DNA from 2 places in the Megasphaera sp. UBA4233 genome. Region 1 is predicted to be linked to the other one. Evidence: riboswitches for the same ligand, from Rfam matches in the RefSeq annotation. Region 1 holds a riboswitch; the other holds the start of a gene.
The links. Region 1 has a riboswitch for cobalamin ahead of B2U90_RS03410 (MotA/TolQ/ExbB proton channel family protein). Riboswitches for the same ligand answer to the same signal wherever they lie in the genome.
Positions count from the first base shown of each region.

Region 2: it holds a riboswitch for cobalamin, as region 1 does, so the genes downstream of both, B2U90_RS09755 (sirohydrochlorin cobaltochelatase) here and B2U90_RS03410 (MotA/TolQ/ExbB proton channel family protein) in region 1, are expected to answer to the same signal.

Region 1 is NZ_DGXL01000014.1:66,115-69,406, forward strand. It holds gene B2U90_RS03400 (PHP domain-containing protein) at 1-297, shown strand, start outside; gene B2U90_RS03405 (Asp23/Gls24 family envelope stress response protein) at 354-1,184, shown strand; cobalamin riboswitch at 1,219-1,395, shown strand; gene B2U90_RS03410 (MotA/TolQ/ExbB proton channel family protein) at 1,515-2,129, shown strand; gene B2U90_RS03415 (ExbD/TolR family protein) at 2,133-2,546, shown strand; gene B2U90_RS03420 (TonB-dependent receptor plug domain-containing protein) at 2,543-3,292, shown strand, end outside.
Region 2 is NZ_DGXL01000026.1:97,066-100,357, reverse strand. It holds gene ptsP (phosphoenolpyruvate--protein phosphotransferase) at 1-1,098, shown strand, start outside; cobalamin riboswitch at 1,190-1,367, shown strand; gene B2U90_RS09755 (sirohydrochlorin cobaltochelatase) at 1,494-2,531, shown strand; gene B2U90_RS09750 (LysR family transcriptional regulator) at 2,685-3,292, opposite strand, start outside.

The sequences.
Region 1 (3,292 bases):
GTCGATGCCTGTATCGACCTGATCCATACGGCAGGAGGGCTGGCTTTCCTGGCCCATCCGGGACTGTTGAAGCGGACCTTGTCCCGGGTCCTGGCCTTTCCCTTTGACGGGCTGGAAGTCTATCACCCCAATAACCGCGGCCGCTGTGACGAATTCCTGCGCATCGCCCGGGAGCATCACTGGCTGGTGAGCGGCGGTTCCGATTTCCATGGCGTACCGGGCCGGTTCCCGGAAACGGTCGGGTCCTATGCCGTAGATGAATCGTACGTGCACGGGCTGCTGGCCTATCGGCCGTAAGACCGGGAAGCGGCAGGGCAGTCTATGTCATGGCAGGCAGAAAGAAAGGATGAGGAATGATGCATATTACCGGCTTTATCGGTGCCAGCGGGACAGGGAAGAGTTATCATGCCCTGGTCGTGGCGCACGAAAGGAATATCGACTGTATCATCGATGACGGCCTGCTCATTTATCAGAACCGCATCGTCGCCGGCCAGTCTGCCAAGGAGGAAACGAACCGCATGCAGGCCGTGCGCCGGGCTATTTTCCTCGACCCGGCCCATGCTGAAGCCGTCCGCAAGGCACTCCTTACGATCCAGCCGCCGCGGCTTCTCATCCTGGGTACGTCGAAGCATATGATATGCCGCATCTGCCAAGCCCTGCACCTTCCTCATGCGGATGATTATATCCATATCGAAGAGGTATCCTCGGCAGCGGAAATCGCCAAAGCCAGGGATATCCGCCTGAAAGAAGGCAAGCATATCATCCCCGTGCCGACGATGGAGCTGAAATCTCATTTCCACGGTTATCTCCTCGATCCCATCCGTTCGTTCCTGTCCGGCCGGGGTGGCAGGAAATCCGGCGTGGAGCAGTCTGTCGTCCGTCCCGTATTCAGCTATTATGGCAAGCTGGTCTTTTCCGATGATGTCCTCTTTGCCCTCGTCCGCCATACGCTCAAAGGGATGAGCGGTATTGCCCGGGTGAACCGTGTCAAGGTGGCCAAGAACTACTTGTCCCATGCCAACGGCCTGGCCATTATCCTGACGCTGACCATTTATTACGGGGAAAATATCCGCCAGCTCCTGCGCCGCGTCAAGGACGAGGTACAGCAGTCTGTCGAATACACTACAGGAATGTCTGTGGATGTTATGAAAATTACCATTCGTGGCATTGCGCCCCGTTCTTGACAGTCTGCAAGATGCCATGCTACCATTAAATACAACTGCATAGGAGCTGTCAGGTGTCGCAAGACTCAATAGAAAAGCCGGTATAAGCCGGCGCGGTCCCGCCGCTGTAAGGAGGAGCGCTGCTGCAGAAACGCCACTGTATATCTGTATGGGAAGGCGCAGCAGGGTCATGAATCCGAGCCAGAAGAACTGCCTGACAAAGAATCACCGGCAGACCTGCGAGCGATGGGGATGGGGATTAGGACTCTGTTCTGTTATAAACCGTAAGGATGACGTATCCCTGCGGTTTTTTTCTGTTTCAGTTGTTTCAGTATGTATAGGAGCGGTAGTATGGAAGCGATTACTAGTGGATTTTTGTTGTTCCGGCAGGGTGGGATTGTCATGTACATCCTCCTGTTGTGTTCATTGTTTGTCGTCTATATCGGTATGGAACGGGCTATTTTTTATACCCACATGGATGCCGGGGCAGCCTTTGCCCAAAGGTTTTACACGTATATGAAACTGGGACAGTACGATAAAGCGCGGACGCTGGCCGATGAAAGCCAGGGAGGGCTGGCCTATATCCTGCGCGACGTCTTTGCCGGCCGTACGGGCAGGGATGTCCGGGCTTATATCGAACTGCAGTCGGGCATTCTCATGGCAAAGCTGCGCAGCCGCCTGTATTATCTCAGTGTCATCGTGACCCTGGGGCCGATCCTGGGCCTGCTCGGAACCATCAGCGGTATGATCCGGGCCTTTAGTATTTTCAACGTACAGACTGGCCAGTCGGCCGCTATCACCGGCGGCGTCGGCGAAGCGCTCATTGCTACGGCTTTCGGCCTATGCGTGGCTATCCTGGCCCTGCTGATCCATTCGTATTTCACGCAGCGCCTGGACCGGATCATCACCGATATGGAGCTGTGTTTTTCGGCTCTCGAAACGATGCCCCGGGAAAAGGAGGACTGAGCCATGCGTTTACGGGATCCACGGTATTTCAAGCAGCCGTCGATCATGATAATCCCCATGATCGATGTCATGTTCTTTCTCCTCGTCTTTTTCATGATGACCTCGTTGTCCATGGTCGATCTGCGTACCATGGGGGTCGATCTTCCCTTTGCCTCCCAGGCAGAGCAGCAGCCGGCGGCACAGTACGTCGTCACCCTGCGCCGCGATGGCTCGCTATGGCTGGACGATGCGCCCGTCGATAAGGAGCGCCTGCTGGCGTCGGCACGGGAACAGCAGCAGAAAGACAGCCGCTTCAACGTCGTCGTCCGTGCCGATAAAGGACTCGATTACGGAACGGTCATGGGCCTCCTCGACGACTTCAAGCGCGTGGGCATCGTCCGCATTGGCCTGGCTGCAGAAAGCGGGGCTGAGCCGTGACATGGGAGAAGAAGAAAGGGCGCGTCGCCGCCGGTCTGTCCGTGTCTCTCCATGCGGCGGTTTATCTGGCCCTGGCAGCAGGCGGCTTTTTTACCATAGCCTACAACTACACACGGCAGGAGCCCGGCACCGTTACGGTCTATAATGCCAATGACCTGTCCGGTGCCGGCGGCCGGGATGCGGCAGGGACGGACGGCAATAGCGGAAGCCCCCTGGCTTCAGAACGTCAGGAAGGCGGCCGCATAAGAACGGACGCCGCACAAGCGCCTTCCATGGCGGCCACGGTGACAAATACCTATCATACGGGACCGGTGCATACCGCCGCGACGGCAGGAGAACCGTCCCGGTCTGGCCGGGCAGAAACGGCCGGTCCTGGAATGGCTCATGGCGACGGCGGCAGCGGACGGGCAGCCGGTCCCGGGACGGACGAAAGCGCGGCACCGTCCGGCTCGATTCATGTCGCCGGTGCCCTGGCGGATATGCTCGATGCCCTGCGGGACAGGCTCCCCGATATAGGGAAACGGGCAGATAAGGAACGGCCTGTTCCCTCTGTTCCGGCCCGTCAGTCCAATACGACCATCATCACCCGGGAGGACATCCAGACCCACCGGGACCAGACCGTCCAGGAAGCACTGCAGCGCGTGACCGGCGTCACCGTCAACGAACAGGTACCGGGTATTTCTTCCTTCGTCAAGCTCAACGGTGATGACCGGGTGCTCATCCTCGTCGACGGACAGAGCCTGGCC
Region 2 (3,292 bases), on a different contig from region 1:
GTCACATCCGGTGGCAGTACCAATTCCCATACGGCTATCCTGGCCCGTACACTGGGCATTGCTGCCGTCGTCAGCACCGGTACCCAGCTGCATAATGACGTCGATGGCAAAACGGCTATCGTCGATGGGACGACGGGGACAGTGTACATTGACCCTGATGAAGAAACACTGGAACGCATGAAGAAACGGCAGAATTCAGAAATCCGGCGCCGGCAGGAATTGGAATCGGTACGCGGAACCGAATCAGTAACCCGTGATGGCCGCCACATTGATGTCTATGCCAATATTGGAAATCCTGACAATCTGCCCCAGGTCCTTTCAAATGATGCCGAAGGAATCGGCCTGTTCCGCAGTGAGTTCCTCTATCTGGGACGGAATACCTATCCGACAGAAGAAGAACAGTTTGAAGCCTATAAAAAGACGGCCCAGACGATGGCAGGAAAAAAAGTCATCATCCGTACTCTCGATATCGGTGCCGATAAAAAAGTCGATTATTTCAATCTGGCCCCGGAAGAAAATCCTGCCATGGGCATGCGGGCTATCCGTATCTGCCTGACCCGGCCGGAGTTGTTCCGGACGCAGTTACGGGCACTCTGCCGGGCATCGGCCTTTGGTACCATTGCCGTCATGTTCCCCATGATTATTTCTACCGGTGAAGTGCGCCGTGCCAAGGCAATCCTCCAGGATGTACAGCGTGAACTGGATGAACAGGGCATGAAATACGATCCTCATATGGAAGTGGGCATCATGATCGAAACGCCGGCTGCGGCCGTCATGAGTGATGAACTGGCTAAGGAAGTGGATTTCTTTAGTATCGGATCCAATGACCTGACCCAGTATACACTGGCTATCGACCGCCAGCAGACTCAGCTCGATGCGTTCTTCGATGCCCATCATCCGGCCGTGCTTCGTCTTATCGGACAGACCATTGCCAACGGCCATAAGGAAGGAATCTGGGTCGGCATCTGCGGGGAACTCGGTGCAGACCTTGCGCTGACGGAGACATTCCTGCGCATGGGCGTCGATGAATTGTCTGTCAGCCCTCCGGCCGTACTGCCCCTCCGGGAAAAAATCCGGTCTCTTGATTTGAAGAAATAAGTACTATATATGAGAAATTCCACGGCTGTCATGATATATATTCAGTATGGGTTAATTGACAGATAGTAATGGATTGTGGTAGAGTAAAATTAGTTTAATATGCAGGTCAGGTGTCGCAAGACTCAATAGAAAAGCCGGTAGAAGCCGGCGCGGTCCCGCCGCTGTGAGGAAGAGCGATGCTGCAATGATGTCACTGTACGATTCGTATGGGAAGGCGCAGCAAAGCCATGAAGCCAAGCCAGAAGAACTGCCTGACTGATAATCACCGATGGACCTGCGAGCGATGGGAATGGAGATTATAATGCGAATTGGCGCATCAATAAGCCGCAAGGATATCCTTGCGGCTTTTGCATATTAAGGCAGGCCGTTTGTATATTTCTTAAGGAGTGATGGATATGTTCGGTAAGAAACTGAAGACAGTATTGATGTTATCCCTGGCTATTACGGCATTCGGGACTTTTACGGGTATGCCGGCCCAGGCCTCGTATACCCTGAATCCGGAAGTCAAAGATGCGACACCGGCTCTCAAACAGGCCGCAGAAATAGGCGTACGTACGTATAATAACCCGGCTATGCAGGATGCGGCCAATAAAGATGCCATTGTCGTCATGAGTTTTGGTACGACATTTAAAGACAGCCGTAAGGCAACGATTGAAAAAACGGTGGCCGATATCCAGGCTGCCCATCCGGATACGAAAGTCGTCCTGGCCTTCACCTCTCATATTATCGTCGATCGCATCAAAGCCAATGAAGGTCTGGAAATTCCTACACCGGAAAAAGCCATGGCAGACCTCAAAGCCCAGGGATATACGCGGGTGGCCCTGACATCTCTCGATGTCATCCCCGGTATGGAGTACGCCTACGATACGGCTATTTACGACATGTATAAAAAGGATTTCAAAAAAATGACGATGGGTACGTCTCTTCTCTACTGGATGGGACAGGAAAACCAGCGCGACGATGTCAGTGAATTCGTGCAGGCTCTTTCTACACAGTTCCCGAAAATGGGCGAAAAAGACGCCGTCCTGGTTATGGCCCACGGCACGCCCCATCCGGCCAATGCCTACTATTCTGTCTTGCAGAACCGGATTGACGAAGCCCATCTCGGCAATGTCTACGTTTACTCCGTCGAAGGCTGGCCTCATCTGGATACGGTCATTCCTATGCTGAAGGCTAAGGGTATCCAGCACGTGACACTCATGCCCATGATGATGGTCGCCGGCGACCATGCCAACAATGATATGGCCGGTGCTGACGCCGATTCCCACAAGAGTATCCTGGAAAAAGAAGGATTCAAAGTCACACCCTATATTCATGGCCTCGGTGAAAATACAGCCGTGCGCAAGATGTTCGTAGAACGGGCCAATGAAGCCTGGGATGCCCTGGAAAAAGACAACGGAATTCCGGCAAAATCCCATATGATGCGCCATTAAAAAATTAATATACATGTAAAAGCCGGGACTGTCGTTATGGGCAGCCCCGGTTTTTACGATTTTAAATGACATACATGAATCAGTGTAACTATCATGGAGTACTTATTGTTATCGTATTTTCAGGTAATGATATATTATTTTTTCTAACAAATTTCAAAGGAGCTTTCCGCCATTTTGATATTGTTCCAGCGCTTTTATATACATCATTCCCAAATCGGACAGCGTCTGGCCTGTGTTAATGACATATCCTACAGTCATCCTCTCTTTTTCATGCAGTGGGATTCCTTTAATGGCATCGCCCTGCATGTATTTGGGAAATATTCCCGTAGAGATGGAATAGCCGTTGAGGCCAATCATCATGTTGATCATAGCGGCTCTGTCACTGACCCGTATTTCTTTATCTACGGGAAGGGATGAATACAATTCTTCAGAAAAAAAAGAAGATTCATAATTTCCCTGTATAAATTTTAACCGTGGATATTCAATCAAATCGATCAGCTTGAGAGAGGTATGACATGCCAGTGGGTGTTTTACATATAAAGCGACGTGTGGTTTAACTGTAAAAAGTGGATGGAATTCTAAACGCATATCCTCTAAGGTACGGCGAATCACGATTTCATTTGTATTGCTCAGGTAGATGATCCCCAGTTCACTGATATGATTTTTAACGTTTTCCAGAATCTGGTATGTCTGTGTTTCGTTGAGACAGAATTCATAGCGTTCCTGTCCATATTTACGAATCATATCTACGAAAGCATTCG